DNA from 2 places in the Stenotrophomonas maltophilia group sp. P373 genome. Region 1 is predicted to be linked to the other one. Evidence: riboswitches for the same ligand, from Rfam matches in the RefSeq annotation. Region 1 holds a riboswitch; the other holds the start of a gene.
The links. A riboswitch is a leader RNA that binds a small molecule or an ion and turns the genes downstream of it on or off. The one in region 1 is predicted to bind glycine.
Positions count from the first base shown of each region.

Region 2: it holds a riboswitch for glycine, as region 1 does, so the genes downstream of both, ACSYHF_RS18325 (trimeric intracellular cation channel family protein) here and gcvP (aminomethyl-transferring glycine dehydrogenase) in region 1, are expected to answer to the same signal.

Region 1 covers NZ_CM129994.1:3,198,066-3,213,205, reverse strand. The annotation lists gene gcvP (aminomethyl-transferring glycine dehydrogenase) at 1-2,723, opposite strand, end outside; glycine riboswitch at 2,786-2,888, opposite strand; gene ACSYHF_RS14980 (multidrug effflux MFS transporter) at 3,188-4,414, shown strand; gene ACSYHF_RS14975 (siderophore-interacting protein) at 4,559-5,455, shown strand; gene ACSYHF_RS14970 (hypothetical protein) at 5,524-5,916, shown strand; gene ACSYHF_RS14965 (phytanoyl-CoA dioxygenase family protein) at 6,431-7,216, shown strand; gene ACSYHF_RS14960 (NUDIX domain-containing protein) at 7,213-8,442, shown strand; gene ACSYHF_RS14955 (hypothetical protein) at 8,439-9,314, shown strand; gene ACSYHF_RS14950 (M2 family metallopeptidase) at 9,448-11,412, opposite strand; gene ACSYHF_RS14945 (phosphoethanolamine transferase) at 12,016-13,665, opposite strand; gene ACSYHF_RS14940 (phosphatase PAP2 family protein) at 13,662-14,429, opposite strand; gene ACSYHF_RS14935 (ArnT family glycosyltransferase) at 14,542-15,140, opposite strand, start outside.
Region 2 covers NZ_CM129994.1:3,946,139-3,961,278, reverse strand. The annotation lists gene ACSYHF_RS18365 (sensor histidine kinase) at 1-731, shown strand, start outside; gene ACSYHF_RS18360 (MarR family winged helix-turn-helix transcriptional regulator) at 803-1,303, shown strand; gene ACSYHF_RS18355 (DNA alkylation repair protein) at 1,300-2,040, shown strand; gene ACSYHF_RS18350 (DUF6616 family protein) at 2,088-2,426, shown strand; gene ACSYHF_RS18345 (hypothetical protein) at 2,517-2,774, shown strand; gene ACSYHF_RS18340 (3-deoxy-7-phosphoheptulonate synthase) at 3,070-4,143, shown strand; gene ACSYHF_RS18335 (hypothetical protein) at 4,195-4,434, opposite strand; gene ACSYHF_RS18330 (hypothetical protein) at 4,472-5,341, shown strand; gene ACSYHF_RS18325 (trimeric intracellular cation channel family protein) at 5,370-5,987, opposite strand; glycine riboswitch at 6,072-6,175, opposite strand; glycine riboswitch at 6,189-6,278, opposite strand; gene ACSYHF_RS18320 (GIY-YIG nuclease family protein) at 6,319-6,585, shown strand; gene ACSYHF_RS18315 (nuclear transport factor 2 family protein) at 6,657-7,088, shown strand; gene ACSYHF_RS18310 (hypothetical protein) at 7,092-7,547, shown strand; gene ACSYHF_RS18305 (NAD(P)/FAD-dependent oxidoreductase) at 7,628-8,908, opposite strand; gene ACSYHF_RS18300 (NYN domain-containing protein) at 9,032-9,811, shown strand; gene ACSYHF_RS18295 (glutathione S-transferase family protein) at 9,923-10,543, shown strand; gene ACSYHF_RS18290 (primosomal protein N') at 10,640-12,817, opposite strand; gene ACSYHF_RS18285 (hypothetical protein) at 13,231-14,235, shown strand; gene ACSYHF_RS18280 (DUF3106 domain-containing protein) at 14,228-14,809, shown strand; gene ACSYHF_RS18275 (MATE family efflux transporter) at 15,016-15,140, shown strand, end outside.

The DNA of each region.
Region 1 (15,140 bases):
TCGCGCGGGTAGGCGTGGGTCCACTCGCTGGCGGTCACCGCGGTGGCGGTGTGCGGCGCGTTCTTCAGCGGGTTGTCCTCGCGGTCCAGGCGGCCGTCTTCGATCGCGCTGATTTCCTCTCGGATCTGGATCATCGCGTTGATGAAGCGATCCAGCTCGTGCAGCGACTCGCTCTCGGTCGGTTCGACCATCAGCGTGCCCGCGACCGGGAAGCTCAGGGTCGGGGCGTGGAAGCCGAAGTCGATCAGGCGCTTGGCGACGTCCTCGGCGCCGATGCCGCTGGTCTTCTCCAGCGGGCGCACGTCCAGGATGCACTCGTGCGCCACCAGGCCGTTACGGCCGGTGTACAGGGTCTTGAAGTGCGGAGCCAGGCGCTTGGCGATGTAGTTGGCGTTGAGCTGCGCGACCTGGGTGGCCTTGCGCAGGCCTTCGCGGCCCATCATCGCGATGTACATCCAGCTGATCGGCAGGATCGAAGCACTGCCGAAGCTGGCCGCGCTGACCATGCCGACCGGGCCGTTGTCACCCAGCTTGCCCGGCAGGAACGGGGCCAGGTGCTCCTTGACCGCGCACGGGCCCACGCCCGGGCCACCACCGCCGTGCGGGATGCAGAAGGTCTTGTGCAGGTTCAGGTGCGAAACGTCCGAACCCCACTTGCCCGGCTTGGCCACGCCGACCAGGGCGTTCATGTTGGCGCCGTCGGTGTACACCTGGCCGCCGTGCTTGTGGATGATCTCGCAGATCTCGACCACCTCTTCCTCGAACACGCCGTGCGTGGACGGGTAGGTCATCATGATCGCGGCCAGGCGGTCGCTGTACTTCTCGGCGTTGAGGCGGATGTCCTCGACGTCGACGTTGCCGTTGGCATCGGTCTTGGTCACCACGACCTTCATGCCGCACATCTGCGCCGAGGCCGGGTTGGTGCCGTGCGCCGAGTCCGGGATCAGGCAGATGTCGCGGTGGCCTTCGCCGCGCGAGCGGTGGTAGGCGCGGATCGCCAGCAGGCCGGCGTACTCGCCCTGCGCGCCGGAGTTCGGCTGCAGGCTGACCGCGTCGTAGCCGGTGCATTCGACCAGCATCGCTTCCAGCGTGTCGATCAGTTCCTTGTAGCCCAGCGCCTGGTCGGCCGGCACCAGCGGGTGGATCTGCGAGAACTCCGGCCAGGTCACCGGGATCATCTCGGCGGTGGCGTTGAGCTTCATGGTGCACGAGCCCAGCGGGATCATCGTGCGGTCCATCGCCAGGTCCTTGTCGGCCAGCGAACGCAGGTAGCGCAGCAGTTCGTGCTCGCTGTGGTGGGTGTTGAACACCGGATGGGTCAGGAACGCGGACTGGCGCAGCAGGCCGGCCGGCAGCGCGTCGGCGGTGCTGGCGTCCAGCGCCTCGACGTCAGCCTGCGCGCCGAACACGGCGGCCAGCGCGACCACGTCGGCGCGGGTGGCGGTCTCGTCCAGGCTGATGCCGACCGAGTCGCTGTCGATCGCGCGCAGGTTGTAACCGGCGGCGCGTGCCTTGGCGTGGATCTCATCGGCATGCACGCCGGTGACGTGCAGGGTGTCGAAGAAGTCGCCACCGACCTGCACGCCGGCGTTGCGCAGTGCCGCAGCCAGGATCGAGGCCAGGCGGTGGGTGCGCCGGGCGATGCGGGTCAGGCCTTCCGGACCATGGTAGACCGCATACATCGAGGCCATCACCGCCAGCAGCACCTGTGCGGTACAGATGTTGGAGGTGGCCTTCTCGCGGCGGATGTGCTGCTCGCGGGTCTGCAGGGTCAGGCGGTAGGCCGGGTTGCCCTGGGCATCGACCGAAACGCCGATCAGGCGGCCCGGCATCGAGCGCTTGTAGGCGTCACGGCAGGCCATGAACGCGGCGTGCGGGCCGCCGAAGCCGAACGGCACGCCGAAACGCTGGCTGTTGCCGACCACGATGTCCGCGCCCCATTCGCCCGGTGCGGCCAGCAGGGTCAGCGCCAGCAGGTCGGTGGCCACGGCCACCAGGCCGCCGCGTGCGTGCACGGCCTCGACCAGGGCCTTGTAATCGCCGATCTGGCCGAAGGTGTCCGGGTACTGCAGCAGCAGGCCGAAGGCTTCCGCTTCCAGTGCTTCGGCCGGGGTGCCGACGCGCAGCACGATACCCATCGGTTCAGCGCGGGTACGCAGCAGTTCCAGGGTCTGCGGGTGCACGGCGTCGTGCACGAAGAAGGTGTCCGACTTCGACTTGGCCGAACGCTTGGCCAGGGTCATCGCTTCAGCGGCGGCGGTGGCTTCGTCCAGCAGCGAGGCGTTGGCGATCTCCATGCCGGTCAGGTCGGCGCACAGGGTCTGGAAGTTGATCAGCGCTTCCATGCGGCCCTGCGAGATCTCGGCCTGGTACGGGGTGTAGGCGGTGTACCAGGCCGGGTTTTCCAGGATGTTGCGCAGGATCACGTTCGGGGTGTGGGTACCGTAGTAGCCCTGGCCGATGAAGCTGCGCAGCACGGTGTTCTTGTCGGCGATCGCGCGGATCTTCGCCAGTGCCTGCACTTCGGTCATCGACTCCGGCAGCGCCAGCGGCGCCGGCGACTTGATCTTGGCCGGCACGATGGCATCGGTCATCGCATCCAGCGACGCGTGGCCGACGACGTCGAGCATCTGCGCGATCTCGGCATCGTTGGGGCCGATGTGGCGCTCGACGAACGCATTGTGGTGCTCGAGCTCACGCAGGGAAGGGGTGTTCTGGGACATGGCGAAGGATCCGTCAGGAAAGGGCACACGCACGGGCACAAGCCGCCGGTCGGCGGTCTGCGGGGCGCCCCTCTGTCCTTTTGCCTGAGAGTTTGGAAGCGCGGAAAACCGCGGCTTCGTGCCCCTTCGGCGCCGGATCGAACCGGTCTCTCCAGAGTTCTGTTACGGGTGGTATCGGGCCTGAGCGATTACGGGCGTTGCGCCTTCGGCAGCGGTGTTCCGCTTCTCCCACCGTGTTGCCCGCCGATTATAGCCCGTTGCGGGCCCGCTGGCCGTCTACGGGCCTGGCCGCTGCGCCTGAATGGCCGATGGCCCGGACGTGCGTTTTGTGCATCGCTGCATGGCATCAGGCGCAATCCCCACCTATGATGGCCAGATACCCGAATTCATCTGGCGCCCTCCCTGCAGACAGGGACCGGCGCCCGCCGTGCGTGCCACGCATGGCCCTGCCGGACGCCCTTCCCATGACCGCCGCTGTTGCTCCCTCCACCCGCCGCATGGCCCTGCTGCTTGCCGGCCTGGCCATGTTCGGCCCGTTCTCGATCGACACCATCTTCCCGGCCTTCCCGCAGCTGGCCCGGCGCCTGGCGGTGGACGAGGTGGCGGTGCAGCAGACCATCAGCGTGTACCTGCTGTTCTACGGCCTGATGAGCCTGGCGCACGGCCCGCTGTCCGACGCCTGGGGCCGCAAGCGGGTGATCCTCGGTGGACTGGTGGTGTTCGTCGGCGCCTCGGTGGGCTGCGCACTGTCCACCGACCTGACCACGCTGCTGGCCTTCCGCGCGCTGCAGGGCCTGTCGGCGGGTGTCGGCATGATCGTCGGCCGCGCGGTGATCCGCGACCTGTACCACGGCCATGACGCGCAGCGGCTGATGAGCCAGGTGTCCATGCTGTTCGGCATCGCCCCGGCCATCGCGCCGATCATCGGTGGCTGGATCCTGCTCAGTGGCGCGGGATGGCCGCTGATCTTCTGGTTCCTGGTGGTGTTCGGGCTGGTCCTGCTGGCGGCCACTGCACGCTACCTGCCCGAGACCCATCCGGTCGAAGCGCGCGTGCCGTTGTCACCGCGCGCGTTGATGCGTGATTACGTGCGCATCGGTTTCAATCCACGCTTCCTGCGCCTGGCGCTGGCCGGCAGCATCGGCTTTGGTGGAATCTTCCTGTACATCTCCTCGGCGCCGGTGTTCGTGATGCAGCACCTGCACCTGGGCGAGGGCGGGTTTGCCTGGTTGTTCATCCCGACCATCGGCGGCATGACCACCGGCTCATTCCTGTCCGGGCGCATGGCCGGGCACACCACGCCCACCCGCCAGGTCTCCATTGGTTTCGGCCTGTGCGCATTGTCGGTGCTGTTGAACGTTGGCTACGTGGTGCTGTCGCCACAGTTCGTACTGCCATGGGCGGTACTGCCGATCTTCCTGGGGGGCATGGGCATGGCGCTGATCTTCCCGATCCTGGCGCTGGCGGTACTGGACATGTACCCGCATCAGCGCGGCCTGGCCTCGTCGCTGCAGGCCTTTGTGCAGCTGATGATCAGCACCGTGGTGGCCGGCGTGGTGTCACCACTGCTGAGCGGTAGCCCGCTGCACCTGGCACTGGGCCAGGCGGCGTTCTTCGGCGCCGGTTTCGTGTTCTGGTACTGGGAACACCAGCGCGAGCGTGCGGCGCAGGCAGCCTGCACGGGTCACTGAGCAGCGCGCAGGGGTAGGGCGGGCCACGATGCCCGAAACACTTGCGGCAGAGAACGGCCGGACTAGGCTGGGCACTCCAGCCAGCCGGTGCGTGGATGCACGACAGCCAGCCGATCCGATGTCGTTGCATGAGGTTTCCCCCAAATGGCTGCGCAGCAGACCTACCGCCTGTTCGAGGTGGCGCTGAAGGAGCGCCGCGTTCTTTCCCCTTCCCTGGACCGCATGGTGTTCACCGGCGCCGACGTGGCGCGGATGAAGACCGAAGGCCCGGACCAGCGCATCAAGGTGTTCTTCCCCTTGCCTGGCCAGGACCTGCCGCAGGTGCCCTGCGGCGAGGACTGGTATCCGCGCTACCGGGCGCTGCCGGACGATCAGCGCCCGCCGATGCGCACCTACACCATCCGCCAGCTGCGTGCAGAGCTGGGCGAGGTCGATGTTGATTTCGTGCTGCATGGCGAGACCGGGCCGGCCTCACGCTGGGCCATCCATGCACGCCCCGGCGACCGTGTGGTGTTGCTGGCTCCCGATGCCGACTGCGCCGACAGCAGTGAAGGTTGGGAATGGAAGCCGCCGGCCGGCGTCGGCCAGGTGCTGCTGGTGGCCGATGAAACCGCGTTACCGGCGGTGGCTGGCATTCTTGAGGAACTGGCGGCCATGGTGGATCCGCCGCGTACGCTGGCCTTGCTGGAAGTGGCGCAGGCCGGCGACGCGGTGCCGCTGAAGGCACCGGCTACCGCCGAGCTGGTCTGGCTGCCGCGCGGGCGCGCGGCGTACGGGGCGCCTCTGTTGCAGGCGGTGCAGGCGCGGCTGGCAGCGGCCTCGGGCGTGGTTGCCGGCGATGCGCCGGAGGAGATCGACGTCGATACGCAGATCCTCTGGGAACAGGCCGATGCCAGCGTGGCAGGGCCGCTGTATGCCTGGGTGGCAGGCGAGGCGGGGGCGGTGATGGCGATCCGTCGCCATCTGGTCCGTGACTGCGGGCTGGACCGCCGCGCGATCACCTTCATGGGCTACTGGCGGCACGGCAAAGTGCTGGATTGAGCGGGTGTGAAGCGGCGTGGCGGGTGGGGTGCGCTATCCTTGCGCCCCCCTCGCAGCGGTATTGCACCATGTCCACCAGCTCCAAGACCCGCCGCGACCAGCGCCGTCGCCAGGAAAAGCAGGCCGCCAACAAGGCCGCTGCCCAGGCTTCGCCGGTGGAGCCGCATGCCGAACTGCGCGACGCGCAGCGCACCCTGCTGGCCGGTGTCGTGCGCCGCGACGGCGAATGGGTGCTGGGCATGGACGGCCGTATCGCCGGCCACAGTGACTCTGCCGCACAGGTACTGGCGCTGATCATGCAGGCCGGTGAACTGCACGAGCGCAACGGCACGCCGGTGCGCCTGATGTACTCCGATGCGCTGCGCGACGCCGCGCACGCCGAAGCGAAAGAGAAGGGCCAGACCTTCGAGGAATTCAAGGCGGAACTGGCCGCGGCGATGGCGGCGAAGAAGGACAGCTGACAGGCATTCCGGAAAAGCCGGCCGCTTGGTCTTCATCGCGTAGCTGCCGGACAGCGGCCGGCGCTACAGAAAGGGGCGGATCCTTGCGGACCCGCCCCTTTCTGTAGCCGCCGGGGCGGCGTTGGCCTGCCAGCCACACATCTGGCCTTCGTTCTGCTGCTTCAGCCACTCGTTGACCGGAGTGAAGTACTCGGTCATCGGCGACGAGACGCCATGAGGCGATTTTCACTTGTGTCCTGAGTCGAAAGCGTCAGCGCAACGACCGCTTACCTTGGCAAGGTACGGAACGACTACTCCGTTCTCAGAAACTCTATTTCATGACGGCGGGCTGGATCGCTGGAAACTCGAAGCATCTGGACGTGGGACAGGTCACAGATGCAGATTTTCCGGAATTTCCTTACAGAAGTGTCATGCGAGATAGAAGTGATGTCCGTGGAGAAAAGGTGGATAAAAGGTTGCGCGCAATCCAACTTCATGCGCGCCAACCTTCTCAATGGACGAGAGGTGCTGTGCTTTGAAATCCATCGAAGAGCTCTACTTCGAGTTTGACCTCAACGGCTACGTCATCCTCCGTGGCGTCCTTGACCCCGAGCATATTTGCAGACTTCAGCAGTACTGGTCGCAACACCTGGAGAACGGGCCACTTCATGACGTCAATCTGGACTGGGGTGACGAGTGGCGGCAGCTGGTTGACCCAGAGCCGGTCTTCCGCTTCCTGACAGCTGTGTTCAGGGGGCGGTTCCGTATGGACCACATGTTCTGTGCCAGCGAGAGATTTGTGAGCAGCGCAGGTAACCTACACCATCACGCAGACATGTTCGACGAAGGCATCTACTACTGGGTGCGGAATGGTCGTGTCCACGCAGGTCTCATAGGTGTTCAGTACGCGCTGACTGACAACGGGATCTCTCACAATCACTTCTGCTGCATTCCCGGCTCTCACCGCGCAAATTTTCCGGTGCCGGACGCGTGCCGGCAGCTCGAGGGCAATGAGCTGTTGCGGCACATCCCTCTTGATGCGGGTGACGCGTTGGTATTCTCAGAGGCGCTGGTTCATGGCACGTACGCTGTGGCAGGATCAAGCCAGCGGCGTGCCGTTTTCGCGCGCTATATGAACAATCACTCGTATTTCCGCCGGCCGCCTGAGCACACGGCGTTGACGATACTGCCTGCCACCCCGAACCACTCGGAAGCTCCTTCCATCCCATTCGATGCATCTCTTCTCACGGAGCGGCAGCGTCGGCTGGTCGCTGAGCCTGCCTATGCGCGCGGACACGAGCCGCTGGGAGTAGGGCCATGAGCCCGGTGAGTGTCAAGGCTGTCATCGCAGACTCAAGCGGGCGGGTGTTGTTTCTACGGAATCCGCGAGGCGAACTTGAGCTTCCAGGAGGGCGTCCTGACGTTGGGGAAAGTCTGGAAGAAACCCTTTCGCGGGAAGTGCTTGAGGAGTGTGGGCTGGTCGTGACAGAGGCTGCTTACCTTGGCAGCCGCTCCTGCGCGATTGTTCCAGGGAAGAGCGTCCTGCTCGTGTTCTACAGGTGCGGGCATGCTGGGGGCGCGATCCGTCTAAGCGACGAACATGCGGACTTCAGATGGGTGGAAGTGGTTGGGGCCCGGCCAGAGGATGTGCCTGAGTACTACTGGTCCGCTGCATTGCAGCTTGAGCAGTGGTCGAGTGTAGACGAGGGGCAGATTCCGGCGCGCGATCTGGAGTATCCGCTAGCTACCGGGGAGCGGGATAGGAAGCGCCTTCTCATAACGGCCGATATTTACGATGCCAGCACGAAAGAGTTCATCGAGACCTACCTTCCTGACAGGAAAGGCAGGATCCTGGAAGTGGGGGCCGGGCATGGGTCCATCTCCCGATGGATGGCCAAGGTGCGTCCGGATTCGGTCGTGTTGGGTGTGGATTCGAGTGAGCAGCAAGTGGCCTTGTCTGCCCGTGAAGCCGATCTTTTGGTCATCAGGAACGTCAGCTACACGGTGGCTGATCTCAGAGAGATCGAAGAGTGGGATGGCGTTGGAGACGAGTTCGATCTGATCACTTGTCGGTTTACTCTGCTGCACCTCAAGGAACGCGCCCGGATCGTGAATGGGTTGCTCAGTCGTTTGAGTGTTTCCGGAGTTCTGGTATTGGAGGAACCTGCGCTGGACAGTGTCTTCTGCATCCCGAGTGTTCCAGCATTTACCCGCGCCAATTCCGCGATCAGAAGGTTCGGCGAAGTAAATGGGCTTGACTATGACTGCATCGCAGAAATATGGAAAATAGCCGCTGGAAGTGAATCGATGCTTCGGGGAGTGAGGTTCAGTCAGCCCACCGTCTGGTCCCGTGCTCACAAGGAGCTGGTGCTGCTGTCGTTCATGAATTTCAAGCCTCGCCTGGTGGCTGAGTTCATTCTCGATCCTGGCGACGCGGACGCGATTGAAATGTCCCTGCGACATGACTACATGGATGAGCGAGTCGTCTCTGGAGGGCTCCGCACTCTCCAAGTCGCGATGTCCAAGGCGACTGAGGTCAATGTATGACCGAGTTCTGGATTGACCAGGCATGCAGCGGTGCCTATGTGGACGTTCCGAACGAGGATGTGGTGGGTTATCTGTCGCGAGGGGACAGCCTCCTGATCTGGGTGATTGATGGCGGCTCTCCGCTCAGTGACCAGCCATTTACCGTTTTTTCTGGTGAATCCAATTCTGGCTGGTTTGCGCGACGCTTGTCGGAGGGTCTGAAGGCAGAGTTCAGTCAACGCGCGTTTGATACGTCCGTGCTGGCGCAGATCATCGACCAGCTCAAGCGCGAGTTCGATGAACGCTCTGAGGGTGTCGCCGCCGAGTGGAGTTGGCCGGTGGCTGCGGCTGTCCTGGTGGAAATCAGCGAATTCGATGGCCAGGTGGAGATGACGGTCTATCGGTATGCAGACTGCTTCTTCAACGTTGTGCAGGACGATCTGGGGGCAGATGTAATGCGCAGGCGAATTACCGCAGAGCCCGCTTGTCTCAATGCGTGGAAGCCAGCATCAGGATTCTGTGGCGCAAAACTCGAGGCCCTGCGGATAAGGCGCGTACAGCAGCAACGCAACGTGGACACGAGTGCGCTGACGATTAACGCGGGGAGTGCCATGAACGCAACGGTAATCTCCTTCAGCGTCAGCAGGCCGCTCCACGTTCTCGTCGGTAGTGACGGCTTGGCGAGGTTGTGGGAGGTATACCGCGAATTGGAGGTTGCCGAGGCAATGTCGATCGTGGCGACTTCAGGCGTGGCACGATTGGTGGCAAGACTGAGGCAGTTCGAAGCCTCTCCCGGGAGGAGCCAGTTGGATATGAAGCCCGTGGATGATGCCTGCGGCATTCATGTATTCATGCCGGCGCGGCGCGAGGCCATGAACAATGCACTCCGCTGAACTGGCCCACGGAGATTGGAAAGATGTCCCGTTTCCAAGGGCAGCGCATTGAAGGGCCTTGTGGTCTCACAAGCTGCCGGCCAGCGGCCGGCGCTACAGAAGGGGGCGGATCCTTGCGGACCCGCCCCTTTTCTCATTTCGCCGCCGGGGCGGCGTTGGCCTGCCAGCCACACATCTGGCCTTCGTTCTGCTGCTTCAGCCACTCGTTGACCGGAGTGAAGTACTCGATCATCGGGCCGGCATCGAGCTTGTCGGTGCCGGTCAGCTCCTTCAGCGTGGCCTGCCACGGCTGGCTGGCACCCTTGCTCAGCATCGCCCAGTATTTCTGGCCGGCTTCCTTGTTGCCGTAGAAGGTGCACTCGTGCAGCGGGCCCTTGTAGCCGGCCGCATCGCACAGGCCCTTGTAGAACTGGAACTGCAGGATGCGGGCCAGGAAGTAGCGGGTGTACGGGGTGTTGCCCGGCACGTGGTACTTCGCGCCCGGATCGAAGAATTCCTCGCCACGGGTGCTGGCCGGGGCCACGCCCTGGTACTTGGCCTTCAGGTCCCACCACGCCTTGTTGTAGTTGTCGGCGGTGATCGAACCATCGAACACGCCCCAGCGCCAGCGGTCGATCATCAGCCCGAACGGCAGGAACGACACGCCCGACAGCGCCATGCGCATCTGGTTGTTGATGACCGCTTCGCGGCTCTCGGTCGGTGCATCGACCAGGCCGATCGAGCTGAGGTACTTGGGCGTCATCGCCAGCACGATGGTGTCGCCGATCGCCTCATGGAAGCCATCGTTGGCACCGCCCTGGAACAGCGGCGGCAGCGGGTTGTAGGCCAGGTCGTAATAGATGTGGCCCAGCTCGTGGTAGATGGTGGTGAAGTTCTCTTCGTTCGGCTTGATGCACATCTTGGTGCGCACATCGCCTTCCATGTTCATGTCCCAGGCGCTGGCGTGGCAGACCACATCGCGGTCGTCGGGCTTGATGAACTGGGTGCGTTCCCAGTACGACTGCGGCAGCGACGGCATGCCCAGCGACACATAGAAGTCCTGTGCGCGTTCGGTCATCTGCTTGGCGGTACGCAGTTCGGCTTCGCGCTGGGCCTTGTACTGCGCCGCCACGTTGGCGTCCTTGCCGGCCTTGGCCAGCGCCGCGCTCAGGTTGGCCTGGTACTGCTTTTCCAGTGCCGCGGTGATGTCCAGGCTGCCGGCGCCGGGGTAGGGTTCCAGCTGGTCCCACAGGTTCGACCAGTCCTGCTGCCACATGTTGCCGAGCAGGTGCGCGGCGATCAGGCCGTTGCCCACTTCGGCCTTGTCCTTGCCGTAGGTCTTGTCCAGCTTGCCGCGTGCGTAGCAGTGCAGCTGCTCGTACATCGGCTTGACCTGTTCCCAGAGGCGGTCGGTTTCCGGGCCGATCTGTTCGGGCGGCATGTCATAGCCGCTGCGCCACATCTGGCCGGCATCGGCAAAGCCCATGCCCTTGGCGCCCTCGTTCACCAGGCCGACGAACTTCTGGTAGTCGCCGCGCATGCTCTTGGTGGTGCTGTGCCAGCCCTGCCAGGCGTCGAGCTGCTTGTCGTAGTCGCGGCTGCGCGCCAGCACCTGTTCCAGCTCGCCCAGCTGGCGGCAGGAGTTCGGATCATTGGCATCGGTGCAGTACTTGCCGGCACCGTAGCTGCCTTCCATGCGGGTGGCGATCTGGGTCAGCTCGGCCAGCTTGGCCGGGTCGCGCGGTGCAGGCATCGACGACATCAGCTTCAGCAGGTGGATCGCGCGCTTGCTGTCCTCGCTCATCGGCTTGCCGTCGAACTTGGCGGCCTGTTCGATCCAGCTGTTGAGCTGGGTGAGCGAACGCTCGTTGGCTTTGGCCGCAATGCGTTCCGAATCACCGTTGATGTAGGTGGAGGACAGCCACTGCGCCGAGGTCATCTCCGGGTAAGCGGCCTTGAATTCGGCATTGATGCGGGCCACGAACTGGTCGGCGGTTTCACCGGCCGGAGCGCTGCTGCTGGCGGTATCGGTGCCTGGGGCAGCTTCCTTCTTGCAGGCGGCCAGGGCCAGTGTGGCGGCGGCGATTGCCGAGGCCAGCAGGAGATGACGGTGTTTCACGGGCGGTCCTTGGGTGGTGAACGACGGCCGAAGGCTAGTGGGCCGTCGCTGCCACCGCAAGTGGCGGACGTCAGCCGGGCGGCGCCCGGCACCCGCAGAGGCCAGAGCACAAGCAACAGCAACCGCCGAAGCAACCGCAACAGCGGGGTATCCGTGGGATGGCGCGGCGGTGTGGGCTTGCAGGACACGCCGTAAACCCATCCATGGGGGCTCGATGGCGCCATCCATGGCGCCAACGGTCCTGCAAGCCCACACCGCCCCACGTCTGACAGATCGTGGCGGCTGTTGGTAGGTGTCGACCTTGGTCGACACATCTGTCAGGTATCGACAATCAAAATGGGGTCAGATCCGTTTTCCTCCGGAAAACGGATCTGACCCCAAGATCGTTCCGACAGATCGCGGAAAACTGTCGAAGGCGGGGTGGGTCCGGTTGCGGGGGCGTGAGCCGCATGGATGCGGCGACCGAGCTTACATGGACGTACTTGCAGCGTACCCCGCAACCGGACCCACCCCGCCACCCCTCAGGAAACCCGCTTCTGCTGTTGCTTCGGCCGTTGCCGTTGCCCCTGCAGGTGCAGGGCTGCAAGCCCTGCCGAACAACCCTCAACCTTCGCAGTTGGCGAACACGTCGCGGTCGCGCTCGTACAGCGCCGTCTTCACCTGCATCAGGCCCAGCACCGACGGGAACAGGTTGTCGTGGTCGGTATACGCCGCCGAACGCTTGCGCACGCACTGCAGATCCAACCCACGGCTGCTGGCGAAGCCCGGCGAGAACCACATCGTCATCGGTACGCGGGTCTGCTCGGCCGGTGCGATCGCATACGGCACGCCATGCAGGAACAGGCCCTTCTCGCCCAGCGATTCACCATGGTCGGACAGGTAGATCATCGCCGTGTCGTAATCCTGCATGCCCTGCAGGGTACCAATGGTCTTGCTCAGGAAATGATCGGTGTACAACACCGCGTTGTCATAGCTGTTGGTGATCTCGTCGCGCGAGCAACGGCCGATGTCACGGGTGTCGCAGGTTGGCTTGAAGCGGGCAAAGGCGGGCGGGTAGCGCTCGAAGTAGGCCGGGCCGTGGTTGCCCAGCTGGTGCAGCACCACCACCCGGTCGCCGGGCTTGGCCCGCACCTGGGTGGCCAGGTCCTGCAGCAGGATCTCGTCCATGCAGCGACCATCCGCGCACAGGCCGGGTGTAGTGGCGTCGGACAATGACTGGAAGTCCAGGCCCTCGCACACGCCCTTGCAGCCGGACTGGTTGTCACGCCACAGCGGCGCGATGCCGGCGCGGTTCAGTACGTGCAGCAGCGACTGGTGCGCACGGATCTTCTTCTCGTCGTAGTCGTGGCGGCCCCACGGCGAGAACAGGCACGGCAGCGAGACCTCCGTGCTGGTGCCGCACGAATGCATGTCCGGGAAATTGATCACGCTGGCCTGCGCCAGTTCCGGAGTGGTGTTGCGGCCACCGTTGAGGCCCCAGTTCTGCGCACGCACGGTCTCGCCCATGACGATCACCAGCAGGCGCGGCTTGCTGGCCGGCGCTCGCGGAGTGGCCTTGGCGTCGGTGCCGATCGGCAGCTTCGGTGCGCGCTGCACCGGGTTGTCGCCACGCAGCGCACGCGGCATGCCCAGCAGCACGTTGGCCGGGGTGGCGAGGTAACGCACTTCGCGCTGGTTGCGCATCAGTGCCGAAACATCCTGGAACGAGATCAACGCGCCGCCGACGGCGGTCACCGCGGCCACCGCCAGGAACCCCAGTCGCCACAGCAGGGTGCGGCCCCAGCTGCGGCGACGCAGCTGCACGCGCCACAACACCGCCATCGGCAACACGGCCAGCAACAGTACCGGCCACAGCAGCGACACGGTCATCAGCTCGCGGCTTTCCTTGGGGTCCGTCGCCAGCACGTTGCGCAGCATGTCCGCATCCAGGTAGATGTGGTAGCGACTCATGTAGTGCGCGGCGAATGCGGTCACCAGCAGCAACAGGCTGATCACCACCTTGGCGTTCCAGCGCCAGACCAGGATGCCCAGCAGCACGCCGTGAGCACCCAGCAGCAACAGCAGCAGCGAAAGCGCGTAGCGCAGGCTGCCTGGATGGCTGGCCATCGCGCTGTGCCAGAACAGGCCATTGCCGGCCACCGCGAAGAACAGGCTGGTCAGCGCGATCAGCGCTTCGGTGGACAGCTGCGGCCGCCAGTGGCGCAGACCCGCAAGGGCGGGGAGGCGGGCGGGCCGTTGGACCGATGCGCTCATGCGTTTGCCTCCTGGCGGTTGGCATGGTTCAGTTGACGGTGTGTCAGGACGCGCTTGGCGATCAGATAGAGGCCGAGCGAAAGCAGCCAGCAGATCAATGCAGTGGCGACGTCATGCGAAAGGAAATGCGCACCGCGCAGCTGCTGGCCGATGCCGAACACCAAACCGGCGCCGAGGCCGATCCACAACCCGGCCCAGCGCCACGACGGGCGCCATAGGAGGGCGAAATAGTACAGGCACAGCCAGGCGTAGCCGGCACTGGCGTGCCCGGCCGGGAAGCAGGCCTGCGCGGCCATGCCAGCGGGGCGTGCGGTGAAAAGCCCGATAAATGGCTGGTGGCCGCCGTAGCGCAGCAAGTCCCAAGGGCATTCCATCGGCACCAGTGACTTCAGCAGGGAGATCACGCCGGTGCCCAGCGCCAGGGCAAGTACGACATAAAGCAGCGCCCACCGCAGGGTGTGATCGCGTCCTTTACGCCAGTGGTGGAAGCACAGCAGGATCGCGACCAAGGCCGCTGACGTGCTCAGCCATTTGCCGGCCTTGTGCACCACCGTGCGGGTGATCCAGGCGTCCTGTAGCACCCATCGGCCGCCCTCAAGACGGAACAGGTGGTCGGCCACCCACTGGTCGCCGCCGAACCCCATCAGCAGCGCAAACACGGGCAGACCGATTGCGACAGGCAGCCAAAAGTGAGTTACGGCGAATCTTGACGCCAGTGGCGATGTCGCAAGCGGCGCGATCGAATCAAGGGGACGAACGGGCATGCTGAGGGAAGGCGGGTTCGGGAATCCGCAGTCATGCTCGTCACCTGCATGTCGGAGAAGGGTCGGACGCTCGTTCGCGCCGGGTTAATGCTTGCCCGGCACGAGTCAACGTTCAGTCTTCTTCGGCGGTCGAGCCGGCCCGTTCGGCGTGGCATTGCGGATCCCAGGCCGTACCGGGAAGCAGTTGCCAACGATTCCTGTTGGCAACACCGATATCGATCACCTTGGCCGGATCCACGCAGGGGCTCATCGCCTCGTCCAGCACCAGCAGCCAGCGCTTGTCCGGCGCCTCGGCCACCCACGGGCCGGCGTCGTGCCACTGCTCGGCCCAGGGCCGCTTGAAGCCGAACTCGCGTACCGGGCGGTCAGCCTGCAGCAGGTTCTGCTCGCGCCAGGCGACCAGCGCCAGTTCGGCGTCCGGACCGATCCGTGCGCCGACGCGGCGCATCAGCGCCGATGCCGATGCGTAGGGATCCAGTGCCGGAATCAGCACCAGGCCGTAGAGCATCCACAGCATGCCGTGGGTCAACAGCACCAGTGTCGTGGCGCGGCGCACCCGCAACCAGACGACCAGCGTGGCCAGCGCGATGGCGAAGGTCAGCAGGCCATCACCCAGCACCGGCAGCAGCGCATCGGGCATGGCCCGGCGCTCCAGTTGCGCCAAGGCCCACGGGTGCTCGGTCATCAGCATCACGCCGAGCACGCCGGTGG
Region 2 (15,140 bases), 750 kb from region 1:
GGGTCGACCTGCAGGCTGAAACGCCATTGCCTGATGACGGTCCACGCGAAGTGCAGGTACTGGCCACAGCGATCAGCACCGGTCGCGAACGTCTGCGCGCCCAGGCAAGGGACATGACGCATATGCTGGCGGCCGTGGCGCATGACCTGCGCACGCCCCTGACCGGCCTGCGCCTGCGCGCGGAGTTCGCTCCCGCTCCACAGGCCGCCAGGATGGTGGCGGACATCGAGCGCATGGATACGATGATCGAGCAGGTGCTCGACTACGCACGCGGTGAGCTGCAGCCGTTGCAGATGCGCATGCTGGATCTTTCAGCGCTGCTGGAGGAATGCGTGCAGGCGGCGCTGCTGCGCGGGGTCGATATTTCCCTTCAGGGCCCGGATACGTTGCCGTGGCATGGCGATGCGCTGCTGCTCCGGCGCGCGGTCGACAATCTCATCGACAACGCCGAGCGCTACGCGGGTGCCGTGGAGCTGTGGGTCGCCATGGCGGGTGACGGGGTTCAGCTGGACGTGATGGACCGCGGCCCTGGCATCGCCGAGATCGATCGCGCACGCCTGCTGCAACCGTTCCAGCGTAGCGAGGGCTCGCGTAGCCGCGCCACCGGGGGCGCCGGACTTGGACTGGCCGTGGCTGCCAACGTGGCAAAGCGCCACGCAGGCGAACTCCAGCTGCTGCACCGCGAGGGCGGGGGACTGATCGCGCGGCTGCTGCTGGGACGCACTTCCTGAGTCAACTCCGATTTGCTTCCACTCGCTACTCCTCCATATGATTAGGTGCCTAATCATGCTGTGAGGAAAGGATGATCGAAGCCAAGCATCAGGCGTTGCTGGAGGAGGCGCAGCGGCGCGGCCACGCCAATATCGCGCAGCTGCGCCTGTGCTTCCAGCTGCTCTCGTTGTCCTCGTCGATCGATCGCGACTGCGCTGCACGGTTGGCACCGCACGGGCTCAGCGAGGGTCGCTTCATCGTGCTGTTCCTGCTGCACGGGGCCGGCGGCGCACTGGCGCCGCACGCGCTGGCCGAGCGCGCTGGCGTGACCCGGGCCACCATCAGCGGCCTGCTCGATGCCCTTCAGCGCGAAGGCCTGCTGCAGCGTCGCAGCGATGGCGAGGATGGCCGTCGTCTGCAGATCGTGTTGACCGCACCGGGCAAGCGTTTGGCCGAATCGCTGTTCGAGCAGCACACACAATGGATCAGCGGCCTGTTCAACGGCCTGGATGCTGATGAACGGCAGCAGCTGTCACAGCTGCTGCGCAAGGTCTGGCAGCACACGGACACCGGGTGGGAAGCCTCCGCATGAGCACGCCCATTCCCGCGGAACGGCTGCGTGCACTCAACAGCGGTGATGCCGCTGCCACGCATCTGGCCGAATGCCTGGCAGTGGATTTCGCCGCACTGCTACAGGGGGTGGCACCTGTGCTCGAGCAGGAAGCGCTGCAACGTATGCGCAACGCCTCCGGCAAGGGCATCACCCAGCGCATGGCGCTGGCGGCGCGGTTGCTGCGCGAAGCCGGGCAGGGTGATCCCTCGCGCTGGCAGGCACACGCATCAGACACCGTGCGTGGCTGGGCCTGTTACCTGATTGGCAGCGATGCCGGCGCGGCGCTGCCGGCCAAGCTGCGGGCGATGCGTTCGCTGGCTGACGACCCGCACTTCGGCGTGCGCGAATGGGCATGGCTGGCGCTGCGCAGCGACATCGTTGCCGCACCGTTGCAGGCGCTTGAGTACCTGCAAGTGTGGGCGCAGGAAGCATCGCCTTACCTGCGCCGCTTCGCCTGCGAAGCGCTGCGCCCACGAGGCGTGTGGTCCACGCATATCGTGCTGTTCAAGCAGCATCCAGAACTCGCATTGCCGATGCTGGAAGCAATGGCCAACGACCCGGCGCGCTACGTGCAGGACTCGGTCGGGAACTGGCTCAACGATGCCGGCAAGACTCAACCGCAGTGGCTGCGTGAGCTGTGCGCGCGGTGGCAACAGCAGCACCCTGGCGATGCCAATGCCTACATCCGCAAACGCGCCCTGCGCTCGTTGCGGTAGTACCGGCTGCCGGCCGGCAATCTCATCAACCTCAAGGAAGACCTTCCATGTCCTACACCCTCATCGAGCTCTACACCGCCACCCCGGCCTGGACCGCTCTCCCGCCTGACCAACGCACCGCCTTCTTCACCCGCATCGGCGCAGGCATGCAGCAGTTCGATCCGGTTCGCATCGCACCGGTGGCGATGGGTCGTGTCGCGGAGGGCGCAGCGCACGGTGGCAGCGAGCAGTTCTACGCTGTATGGAGGTGCGCGAGCCGGGAAGACGCCGACGCCCTGCTGGAAGGCATTGCCGCCACCGGTTGGCATCAGTACTTCGCCACCACCAATGCCGTCGGCGCAGACGATGGGATGGGGCAGCACCTTGCCGACCTGGCCGCCTTGTAGCAGCGCCTCCGGACGCGCATGGCACATGCGCCTGTCACCCGGACGCGGTAAACAGGACATTGCCCATGTCCATCCGCAGGCAAGTTGATCATGCAGAGCACGCTCCAGGTAACGCTGTACGGCCCGCAGGGCGATACGCCGGCACTGCAGCTGCCGCAGATGGAAGGGCCCTCGGTGGCCATCCCGGAAGCGGTACTGCGCCGGCTGGTGTCCGATCTCTACACCACCCGTTCCCTGCTCAATCCCGAGCAGCTGGACGAGGCCCGGCAGGAGCTGGACCGCGTGCTGGAGCGCTGGGCCGACATCCACGAAGGCCTGCTGCTGGACGTGGAAGTGCATGGCAGATGAGCGACGTTGCACAGCGGCCACCGCCTGCGCTGCGCAGTCAGGCGCATCACTGAACCGCGCCCCCAGTTGCGGATGAAACATTTTGCACTGCGCAAAAGCTGTGCTATCAATAGATCCCATGAACGCAGCCGCTACCCGCTTTTACTGGTATTACTTTCCGAAGCCACTGGCGGAGGAAGGACTGCGCTCACCCTGAAGAAAGCTTCAGACGCATTCCCGAAAGCCGCCAGCGAACCTGGCGGCTTTTTTCATGCCGCCACGCTGGGGACCCCCAACGTTCCGGAGATCTCCTGCAATGCCCCCGCACACCGACGACCTGCGTATCCGCACCATCGAACCGCTGACACCGCCTGCCCAGCTGCTGGCGATGCTGCCCTGTGACGATGAAGCTTCCGACACCGTCAGCGCCTCGCGCGCGGCCCTGCACCAGATCCTGCACGGCCGTGACGACCGCCTGGCGGTGGTGGTGGGCCCGTGCTCGATCCACGACCCGAAGGCCGCCATCGAGTACGCCCAGCGCCTGAAGCCGCTGCGCGACGCGCTGGCTGGCGAGCTGGAAATCGTCATGCGCGTGTACTTCGAGAAGCCGCGCACCACGGTGGGCTGGAAGGGCCTGATCAACGACCCGGACCTGGACGGCAGCTTCAGGATCGACAAGGGCCTGCGCATCGCCCGTGGCCTCCTGCGCGACATCAACAAGCTCGGCCTGCCGGCCGGTGTTGAATTTCTCGATGTGATCTCGCCGCAGTACATCGCCGACCTGGTGGCATGGGGCGCGATCGGCGCACGCACCACCGAAAGCCAGGTGCATCGCGAGCTGGCTTCGGGGCTGTCGTGCCCCGTCGGCTTCAAGAACGGCACCGATGGCAACGTGAAGATCGCCGCCGACGCGGTGGGTGCGGCATCCAACCCGCATCATTTCCTGTCGGTCACCAAGCAGGGTGGCACTGCCATCGTGTCGACCACCGGCAACCCGGATTGCCATGTGATCCTGCGCGGTGGCAAGCAACCGAACTACGACGCTGGCAGCGTGGCTGAGGCCTGCCAGGTGCTGGCCAAGGCCAAGCTGCCGGCGCGCCTGATGATCGATGCCAGCCATGCCAACAGCCTGAAGAACCCCGAGAACCAGCCGAAGGTGATCGACGACATCGCCGCTCAGATGGAAGACGGCGAACAGCGCATCGTGGGCGTGATGATCGAGAGCCATCTGGTCGGGGGCCGCCAGGAACTGGTGGAAGGCCAGCCGCTGGTCTACGGGCAGAGCATCACCGATGGCTGCATCGACTGGGACACCACCGTGACGGTGCTGGAGCGACTGGCTGCGGCCGTGCGCGCCCGTCGCGACGTGAAGGTGTCTGAAGCCGCCTGAGTGCGGCACGTGTGTGGATGGCGGCCAGCGCCTGCGGGGGTGCGGCCGCGATCAGGGCCGGCCGGAGTTGGAGACCGGCCCATCTGCACCGGCGATGCGCCTGGCGCTGCGCATGAGCGACAGCGCCAGGTACATCGCCGGGGTGGTGTGGATCCCGACGAACGCGTTGGACTTGATGGATAGATCCACGCTATGCGTGGATTCCACAGTAGATCCACGCCATGCGTGGATATTGGCAAACCAGGCGACACGATTTCGGAAGAGTTGCATGGAGTCTTCCTGCAGCTTCATTCGAAGATTGCAGCCCTTGTCTGGTTGGACCCCGCCAATGCATGTTTTCCCGAACGACAGCTCTCTGGATTCAGCGTGCCGGTCGACTTCCAGTGAAGCTGCCAAGGCGCTCTTACGCTTGAAAGGCGGCCGGATTGCCGATGACGCGATCTCCGTCATCGAGGACTGGATCGAACCATCGTCTCCTGTGGCGACGGCGAGCCTGCTGGCTGAACTCGATGAAAGAATCGAGATCCATCGCAGCAATGGTGATCAGACGCTTCTGCGCACCACGCTGAAAGCGCGAGCGATGATCGCCGCGTCCACCGACGAAGAGCCTGGTGAAGATGCGCGGGAATCATCGTTCAGGATAGTACCCGCAGCATCCCTCATCGGAGACTGGCACTCGGACGTCGAAACGAGTTGCCTGATCGTTGATGGAGATCTGAGCGTCGAAGGCGTGCTGGCGCTCAATGACCTGGGCGAGACGTTGTGTGTAATCGTTCTGGGTAACCTCAGCGCCCGTAATCTTGACTGCGGCGGTTGGGTCTTTGTGCGCGACGATCTCGCATGTGAGCATCTCCATGCGTGCTCGCTCAACGACGGAGTTCTGGCCGTGGGCGGAAGTATGAGCGTGCAGACGTATCTCGAGATAGGCACATACACGCAGGTCGGTCTTGATCTTCGCGCCAGGTTCCTTTCCACCGTCCAGAACGAAATCGTCGTTGAGGGGGCGGTTCACTGCCCGGATTTCAGTAGACGATCCGATCCTGACTACCTGTCTGAATGGGTAGATCCCGAGCTTCTTGAGCGGGTCGAATCTGACAGCGATGGCTGTGAGAGCCCGTGGACCTTCTATCCTTCGGAGGCCTACCGGCAGCGCATCATCGCGAGCAGGAGCCCCATGAGTCCCAAGCTGCGCGATTGAGCCGGGCGCGTGCCCCGCCGTGCGAACCTCAATGCACTTCGTCGTGGTACACGAACTTCGGCATTTCCCAGCGATAGTGGATCGCCAGCAGGCGCAGCGCGAAGCCGCCGCCCAGGCAGCACAGGATCGCGGTGGCGTCGGCCACGCCCCAGTGCAGCAGCAACAGATACGCCGCGCCGGTCAGCAGCGCGATGATCGCGTACAGCTCCTTCTGGAAGATCAGCGGCACCTCGTTGCAGAGGATGTCGCGCAGCACGCCGCCGAACGCGCCGGTCAGCATGCCGGCGATCAGCACGATCGGCATCGCATGGCCGGCCTCGCGCGCGATCGAGCAGCCGATCAGGGTGAAGGCGATCAGACCCAGGCCATCGAGCACCAGGAAGGTGCGCCGGAAGTGGTGCATCCAGCGCGCCACCCAGGTGGCGATCAGCGCCGCGCATACGGTGAACCCCAGGTACTCGGGATGCTTCACCCAGCCCAGCGGATAGTGGCCGAGCAGGATGTCGCGCAGTGATCCACCACCGAGGGCAGTGACACAGGCGATCATGACCACACCGAACAGGTCCATGCGGCGGCGGCCGGCAGACAGTGCGCCGGTCATGGCTTCGGCGGAAATGGCAACCAGGTAGATGATGGACAGCAGCATGGAACAGGCTCCGGGCGCGGTGGGGCCGGCCATGCGCAACTGCCACCACTGCCTGCGCAATGACGGGATGACGATGACCGGTGCCGCTCCCGCTGTCCTTTTGCCTGAGAGTTCAGCGGCATGGGCCGCGTGCCCCTTCGGCGGATCGTCCCGGGCGTGCCCGGTGACCTCTCTCCAGCTCGGCGAGTCGAATGCATGGTTGGTGGGATTCCAGCCCACCGGCCTGAGCGATCATGGGAGCCTGCGCCTTCGGCGGGCGCCAGCGCGGCGCCTCTCTCCTGCATTCGGCCGCCAGTATATCCGCTGCAGTGCAGCACGGCATAATCCGGGCATGGCCCCGTCCCTCCGCCCCTGGTTCCTGTACCTGCTCGAATGCCGCGATGGCAGCTATTACGCCGGCATCAGCACCGACGTGGATGCGCGTTTCGCCGCCCACCAGGCCGGCAAGGGCGCGCGCTACACCCGGGCCCGGCCACCGCTGCGAGTGCTGGCCGTGCGCGAATACCCGGACCGGGCCGCCGCCTCACGCGCCGAGTGGCAACTCAAGCAGCAGCCCCGCGAACGCAAGCTGGCCTGGCTGCAGGCGCCGGTCCTGTAGATCCACGCCACGCGTGGATGGGCTACCCGGCCCATGCGATGATCGCCCCGCGCCCAGAGCTGGAGACCCGGATGTCCACGATCGCCCTGCTGTTCGCTCTTTCCGCAGCAACGAGCCCTGCCCCCGACCCGGCCACCATCGCGGCCATCGAAGCCACCTGCCACGACTACGTCGATGGCCAGCTGGAGGCCGACCCGCAGCGCGTCGCCCGCTCCCTGCATCCGGACCTGGCCAAGCGCGCTGTGCTCGGCGATACACCCGACGAACGCCTGGGCCTGCGCCGGATGTCGAAGGAAGAACTGGTCTCGCTGACGAAGCAGGGCGCGTTGAAGACCCCGAAGGATCAATGGGATCGTCGCTGCACGGTGCTGGACGTGACCGGCAACGCGGCCTCGGTGCGGCTGGAGACCCCGTGGTTCGTCGATTACTTCCACATGGGGCGCTTCGACCAGCGCTGGGTCATCGTCAACGCGTTGTGGTATCCAAAGCCGAAGGCACAGTGAGCGATGCGTGCCGCCGGCAAAGCATGGATCTCCGTCGTCGTGCTGGTCGCCGGCATCGCGCTGCTGCCTGGCCTGCTGTACCTGCTCGGGCTGGCATTGGCAGGCGGTCGGCCGACGCCGGCCGAACGCGCGCCCAGTGGTGTGGCAGCGTGCAGCAGTGAACCACGCGCGGGATACCAGCCGATGAATCCCTGGCGTTTCGCCGCGCAGTTCTTCGACAAGGACGTGATGAAGAAGAAGGTGCCGGAAGTGGAGCGGGAGGCCTTCTGGATTGCCCGACGCCACCTGTGGCGGCAACCACAGCGCGGCATGCCGCGCTGGCATCTCAGCAGTACCGCATTGACGATCTGGATCACCCGGCATTGGAGTACTGCGCAGATTGCCGACACCGCGAGGAAGGAGGACTTCTGCCGGACCTGGTCGAAACGGCGGGTGCCCGGTGGCCCGATGAACCAGTAGATCCACGCCATGCGTGGAGGGTGTTGACCGGGTCAGAGTCCTTTCCTGCGGAAAGGGATCCGACCCCGCTGCGTGCAGCCCTACCGCTTCGGCCGCCGGTCGTCGCGGTCATCACCGAAGATGATGCGCGCACTGCGCTGGTAGCTCCAGTACGCGACCGCCCAGTTCAGCAGCACCACGATGCGGTTGCGGAAGCCGATCAGGAAGAACACGTGCGCGGCCAGCCAGAACCACCAGGCCAGCACGCCGGAAAGCTGCAGCCGGCCCAGGTGCACGATCGCGGCCATGCGGCCGATGGTGGCCAGGTTGCCGTAGTCGGCGTACTTGAACGGGCCGGGCTCGGGCTTGCCGTGCAGGCGCGCGCGGATCACCTCGGCCACGTATTTGCCCATCTGCTTGGCGGCCGGTGCCACCCCGGGGACCGGCTTGCCGTCGGCCTGGCTCAGTGCGGCCAGGTCGCCGGCCACGAACAGCTCCGGGTGACCGGGCAGGGTCAGGTCCGGTTGCACCGGCACGCGTCCGGCGCGGTCCAGTGGCACGTCCAGCGTGCGCGCCAGCGGTGAAGCGGCTACGCCGGCGGCCCAGACCACGGTGCGCGCCGGTACGAACTGTTCGCCGAGCTTGAAGCCCTGGCTGTCGATGTCGCTCACCGGGGTACCGGTCAGCACTTCCACGCCCAGCTTTTCCAGTTGGCGGCGCGCCTTCAGCGAAAGCACATCCGGGAACGAGGACAGCACGCGCGGCCCAGCCTCGACCAGCCGCACCCTGGCGCTGGCCGGGTCGATGTGGCGGAATTCGTTGCGCAGCGTGTGGCGCGCGATCTCGGCCAGGGTGCCGGCCAGTTCGACGCCGGTGGGACCACCACCGACGATGGCGAAACTCAGCCACGCCGCCTTTTTCGCCGGGTCCGGTTCGGCCTCGGCGCGTTCGAACGCCAGCAGCAGCTTGCGGCGCAGCGCGATGGCATCGTCCAGCGTCTTCAGGCCGGGCGCATCATCGGCCCATTGATCGTTGCCGAAGTAGGCGTGGGTGGCGCCGGTGGCCAGCAGCAGGCTGTCGTAATCCAGCGTGCTGCCATCGGCCATGCGGATCTGCCGCGCCCGCTTGTCGATGGCCACCACTTCGCCGAGGCGGACTTCCACATTGCGCTGGTGGCCGAGGATGTGGCGCAGCGGTGCGGCGATATCCGGCGCGGACAGGCCGGCGGTGGCCACCTGGTACAGCAGCGGCTGGAACAGGTGATGGTTGCGGCGATCGACCAGGGTGATGCGTATGCGCTCGCGGGCCAGGGCACGGGTGGCCCAGAGACCGGCAAAACCGCCGCCGACAACGACCAGGTGGGGAACGCGCTCGCGACTCATCGACTCACTCCAGTGGGGGCATCGGGGGAAGCGCCTGGCATCTTCGCACGGCGGCCACCTGTCACGTCAGCGCCTGCCCGGATCGGCGATACTCGGGTTCAGGCAACGGCCCGTGAGGAGCCCATGAGCGAACCGGAAAAGCGCATCGCCCTGTTGATCGACGCCGACAATGCGCCGGCCTCGAAGATCGACGAGGTCCTGGCGGAAGTCGCCCGCTACGGCGTGGCCAACGTGCGCCGTGCCTACGGCAACTGGAAGAGCCCGCGACTGAAGGGGTGGGAAGCGGTGCTGCATGAGTATGCGATCCGCCCGATCCAGCAGTTCGCCTACAGCAAGGGCAAGAACGCTTCGGACATGGCGATGGTGATCGATGCCATGGACCTGCTGTACGCGCGCAACCTTGATGGCTTCGCCATCGTTTCCAGCGATGCGGACTTCACCCCGATGGTGATGCGCCTTCTGACCGATGGCGTGAAGGTATATGGCTTCGGCGAGAAGAAGACGCCCGAGCCATTCGTCAATGCGTGCTCGAAGTTCACCTACCTGGAGGCACTGGGCCAGACCCATGCCAGCGTGCCCGATGCCGAACAGGCGTCCAGCGAGCAGGCCTCGAACGAGCCGGTGACCAACGACGATGCGCGTCCGCGCAAGAGCGGTGCGGAAATGCGCAGTGACACCCGGCTGGTGAAGATGCTGCGCCGTGCGGTGTCCGCGGCCGAGGGTGAGGATGGCTGGTCGCACCTCGGACCGGTCGGCAGCCAGATCGGCAACCAGGCCTCGTTCGATCCGCGCAACTATGGCTACGGCAAGCTCAGCGATCTGCTGGCGGCGATCGGTCTGTTCGAACTGAAGAAGGATGGCAAGTCGTCCTACGTGCGCGCGCTGCCAAAAAAGAATAGGTAGTGCCTGCCGCTGGCCGGCAATGCCCGGATGCCAGATCCCGCATCCGGCACGGACATCTCCGCCCGATCAGGCGTATCGTTGCCGCTCGCATTGCCAGCAAGGAAAACCCGCATGTTGAAGATCTGGGGCCGCCGCAATTCCAGCAACGTCCGCAAGGTACTGTGGTGCGCCGAGGAAATCGGCCTGCCGTACGAATCCATCGAAGTCGGTGGCAGCCATGGTGGTACGCAGACGCCGGAGTACCAGGCGATGAATCCCAACGGCCTGGTGCCGGTGATCGAAGACCACGGCTTGCCGCTGTGGGAATCGAACACCATCGTGCGCTACCTGAGCGCCCGCTATGCACTGGGCACCCTGTACGCTGAGGACCCGATGGAACGCGCCCAGGCCGAGAAGTGGATGGACTGGAGCACGTCGCGGATGGCGCCGCTGTACAGCGACCTGGTCTGGGGCATCATGCGCACCGCGCCGGCCGACCGCGATGAAGCGCGGATCAATGCCGCCATCGTGCGCGCCGGAGACTACCTGGCGATGGCCGACGCTACCCTGGCCAGGCAGCCGTGGCTGTCGGGCGAGAAGTTCGCGATGGGCGACATCCCGCTGGGCTCGCTGGTCTACGCCTGGTACGAGCTGCCGATCCAGCGACCGGAGCTGCCGCATCTGGCTGACTGGTATGCGCGGCTGCGTGAGCGCCCGGCCTACCAGCGCGGCGTGATGTCGCCGCTGACGTAAGCGAAGGCGTCCGGGGTCAGAGCCCTTTTCTGCGAAAAGGGATCCGACCCCTGGGCATCGGGGTCGGATCCCACCCGACGGGTGGGCTCTGACCCCTCAATACAGGTCCGTTGGATCCACATCCAGCGACCAGCGCACCTTGCGTGCTTCCGGCAGCGCATACAGCTGCGGAACCAGCTGCGCGAGCACGCCATGCAAGGGTGGCCGCTGCGGCGCCGACAGCAGCAGCTGTGTGCGCTGGTAGCCCGCGCGCCGCGGCATCGGCGCCGGCATCGGGCCGTACGCCTCCACCACGTTCTGCTCGCCCAGCAACTGCCGCGCAGCCAGCAGGAACGCATTGGCGTGCTCGACCTGCTGCGCTTCGGCGCGCATCAGCGCCAGGTGCGCGAACGGGGGGAACCCTGCGGCTTGCCGCTGGTTCAACTCGGCCTGCGCGAACGGGTGGTAGCCACCGCTCACCAGGGTTTCCAGCAGCGGGTGACCAGGGTGATGGGTCTGCAGCCAGACCTCGCCGGGGTCACGCGCACGTCCTGCACGACCGGCCACCTGGATCAGCTGCTGCGCCAGCTTCTCGCTGGCGCGGAAGTCGGCGGAGAACAGGCCTTCGTCGATGCCGACCACCACCACCAGGGTCAGCTTCGGCAGGTCGTGGCCCTTGGCCAGGATCTGCGTGCCGACCAGGATGCCGGGCTGGTCGCCCAGTTTCGCCAGCTGCTGCTCCAGCGCATCGCGGCGTGAGGTGGTGCCACGGTCGATGCGCACCACCGGGAAATCGGCGAAGGCGGCGGTGAGGTGTTCTTCCAGGCGTTCGGTGCCGATGCCCTGCGGCTGCAGCGCCAGGCTGCCGCAGGCCGGGCATGCCAACGGCGCCGGTTGGCGCGCGCCACAGTGGTGGCACTGCAGGCGTCGGCCGCCGCCATGCACGGTCATCGGCGCATCGCAGCGCTGGCAAGGCGCGGTCCACCCGCAGTCGTGGCACAGCAGCACCGGTGCGTAGCCACGGCGGTTCTTGAACACCAGCACCTGCTGGCCACGCTGCAGGTGTTCGCCGATGCCGGCCAGCACATCGGCCGAGAGGCCATCGTGCAGCGGCCGCTTGCGTACATCGAGGATGCGCACGCGCGGTGGCCGCGCATCGCCGGCGCGCTGCTTCAGGCGCAGGTGCGTGTAGCGCCCGGCGTAGGCGTTGTGCAGCGTTTCCAGTGAAGGGGTGGCGCTGCCGAGCAGCACCGGAATGCCCAGCGCCTTGGCGCGCACCAGAGCGAAATCGCGCGCGTGGTAACGGATGCCGTCCTGCTGCTTGTAGCTGCCGTCGTGTTCCTCGTCGACGATCAGCAGGCCGGCCTGCGGCAATGGCGTGAAAACCGCCGAGCGGGTGCCGACGATGACCCGCGCTTCGCCTCGGGAGGCGGCCGCCCAGACGCGCGCGCGCTCGTTGTCGTTCAACCCCGAATGCAAGGCGTGCACGGCGATGCCCAGGCGGCCGCGGAAACGTGCCAGGGTCTGCGGGGTCAGGCCGATTTCCGGTACCAGCACCAGCGCCTGCCTGCCCTGCGCCAGGCAATGGATGATCGCCTGCAGGTAGACCTCGGTCTTGCCGCTGCCGGTCACGCCGTCCAGCAGGAACGGCTGGAAGCCGTCGGCAGCGTTGATCGCAGCCACCGCCCCGGCCTGGTCCGGGTTGAGCGTGGGGCCGGGCAGCGGCTGCGCATGCTGCGGTGCCACCGTCATCGCCACGCGCTCGGCCAGCTCGCGCTTGGCCAGGCTGCGTGCAGCGGTGCGCCAGTCGGCCATGCGTTCGCCGAGCACGTCCTCATCCACGATCGCTCCTGCCAGCAGCTCGGCCAGCTGCCGCGGACGGCTTCCGGCGCGCAGCTTTTCGCGCTGGGCGTGGCCTTCGGTGGTCAGCTGCCAACCCCAGTGGTGGGTGTCGGGCAGGGCCTCGCCATGGCGCAGCGGGCCGGGCAGGGCGGTGCTCAGCACCTCGCCCAGTGGCGCATGGGTGTAGCGCGCCAGCCACTGCAGGCTCTGCCAGAGTTCGCCCTGCAGCAGCGGCTGCCGGTCGCACCAGGCCAGCGCCTGGCGCAGTCCCTGGCCGTCGTCGGTCTGGCCGTGGCCGGCCACCACGCCGACCAGCTCGCGGTTGCCGAACGGCACCTTCAGGCGGCAGCCGACCGCGGCCGTGGGGCCATCGCCCTCCGGCGACAGGTAGTCGAACAGGCGGGGCAGGGGGACGGGCAGGGCGACCTGCAGGGTCGGAATGGGTGAAAGCATCGGGCCAGTGTAACGGGCCATGCACGCGCGAATGGCAGGGGGCAGACGTGCCCGGGCGACGACCGTTGAATCATAAATGTCACCTAAATATCGGTGTCCATTGGAGATTCAGTCTTATCCACACGTTCTGTGGATAACGTTGTGCGTTACCGGTCGACGGGAACGCAGGAGGCCGATGGCGACGAGCTCACCCTTGGGTTGGTCAAAAAATCGCCACACTTGAAAGGCATTCAAAATCAACAACTTGAGTGTGAAACATTGCTGAAACAGAGTGAATTCAGCGGCATGCCGCAATTTCCCGCGCGGGGAGCGTGGTGCTGTGCACAACCTGCAGCACGAAGTGCCTGTGGGCGCAAGTCCTACGGGTGCCGATGGGCTGCCGCTATCATGCCGGCAGACCTTTGGAGTGACCGATGACGGCTGTGCCCGCCCCTGTTTCCTCGACCGCGGCCGGCGCGCTGTCGGCGTTCCTGCGTGGCGTCGAACGCCGCGCCCTGGTGGTGGCTGAACTGCAGTGCGGCGATGCCGCGCGTGCCGAGCAGACCCTGGTGGCAGTGATGCGCGCGTTTGCAGCGGTCGCCAGCGACCTGCCGATGGCGCAATGGCCGACCCGCTTCTGGACCCTGCTGGGCCAGCGCCAGGCGCTGCGCGAGCCGGCGGGCGGGCAGTGGGCGCCGTCGTTGGCCGCGTTGGGCGCGATGCCGCCACTTCCACGACTGGCGCTGCTGCTGCGGGTGGGCGGCAGCCTGGACGAGGGCATCGCCATGCGCGTGCTCGACCAGGACGAGGCCGGATACCAGCACCTGCTGGCCGATGCCTGCCCGCGGGATGCCCATGGCCAGCCAGACGCCGCAGCCTGGCGCCAGCTGGCCGAGCAGGTGCAGGCGCGTATCCGTGAACTGCCGGCCACGCGCCTGCAGCAGCTCCAGCAGCCGGCCGCACCCGCCGCCCTCAATGAAGCACCGGCCTCCAGCTGGCGCGCACCGCAGCGGGACGAGCGTGCGGCCGCCAACGGCAAGCGCCGCCGCGCGAATGCCAGGCCGCGCTGGCGCGGTCCGCTGATCCTGCTGGTGACGGTGGCGGTACTGCTGGCCGCCGCGCTGGGGTGGCGCCACCTGCAGGGACATTCGTTCGGCAGCGATGCACCCTTGCCGGAGGGCGTAGTGGGCGAAGCCGGTCCGGTGACCGTGGAAGCCCTGCCACCGAGCAAGGTGGACGCCACACCGGACGCGGGCCAGGCGCAAGCCAATGATGACGCAGCGATGCTGGCAGACCGCGACTACCCGCTGGTCGCCGATGCCGACCTGTACGCGTGGACTGCCGCGGGCGGCCCGCTGCCGGTGGATGAATCGCAAGCCAAGCCGAGCCGGCCGGAGCCGGCCAGTGCCACGCTGGAAACGGCTGCCGCCGATGAATAAGTACGTGCTCGCCAGCCTGCTGCTGGCCCTGCCGCTGTCGCTGTCCGCCGCACCGCAGCCGTTGAGCGTGCCGTTGCCGCCACCGGTTCCGGGCAGTTCGCCGGCCACGCCGGCGTCGGCCGCTGCAACAGCACCTGCCGAATTCGTCCAGCTGGATGCGCAGCAGCAGCGACAGCGCCGTGCCGACTACGCCGCCTGGCGCGCATTGCCGGAAGCAGAGCGCGAGCGCATCCGTCAGGCGGCTGCGCGCTTCAATTCGCTGCCGGCCGATCAACAGCAGCGCATGCGGCAGCAATTCCAGGCGCAGGATCAGGCGTTCCGCGCCGGATGGCGGCTGGGCCCGCAGCTGGGCCTGGAATTCCCCAAGCTGCACGGACTGTTCGGATTCGTGCCACCGGAGCAACGCGAGACCGCGCTGGCCGTGCTGCGCCAGCTCAACCCGGCGCAGCTGGCCCAGCTGGCCCTGGTCGCGCAGCGCACGCCGCCGCAGGAACGCGACACGGTACGCAGCGCCTTCCTCGCCGTGCCCGCCGCCGAGCGCGACAGCTGGCTAAAGCGCCAGGCCGGCCAGTAGAAAAGGGGACGGAGGGGATTAAGTCGTATCAGGCCAGTCAGTGCCGAATGCGACTTAATCCCCTCCGTCCCCTTTTTGCTTGGGGCGGCTGAAACCCAGCATTCACGCCATGTCATGGGAATGCAGGCGCCGCCCGCGTAAGATGGGCGCCCGCAACCCGGTGCCTGTGCCCTTCGCGCGCAACCGCAGTTCGCGTCAAGCACCTTATGTCTACTGCAACCTCCACGCCGCGCTTCAGCAAGGAAGTCGGCGCCACCGGTCTGCTCGCCCTGCCGCTCGTGCTGGGCCATGTGTCCACCGGTCTGATCTCCTTCGTCGACAACGTGATTGC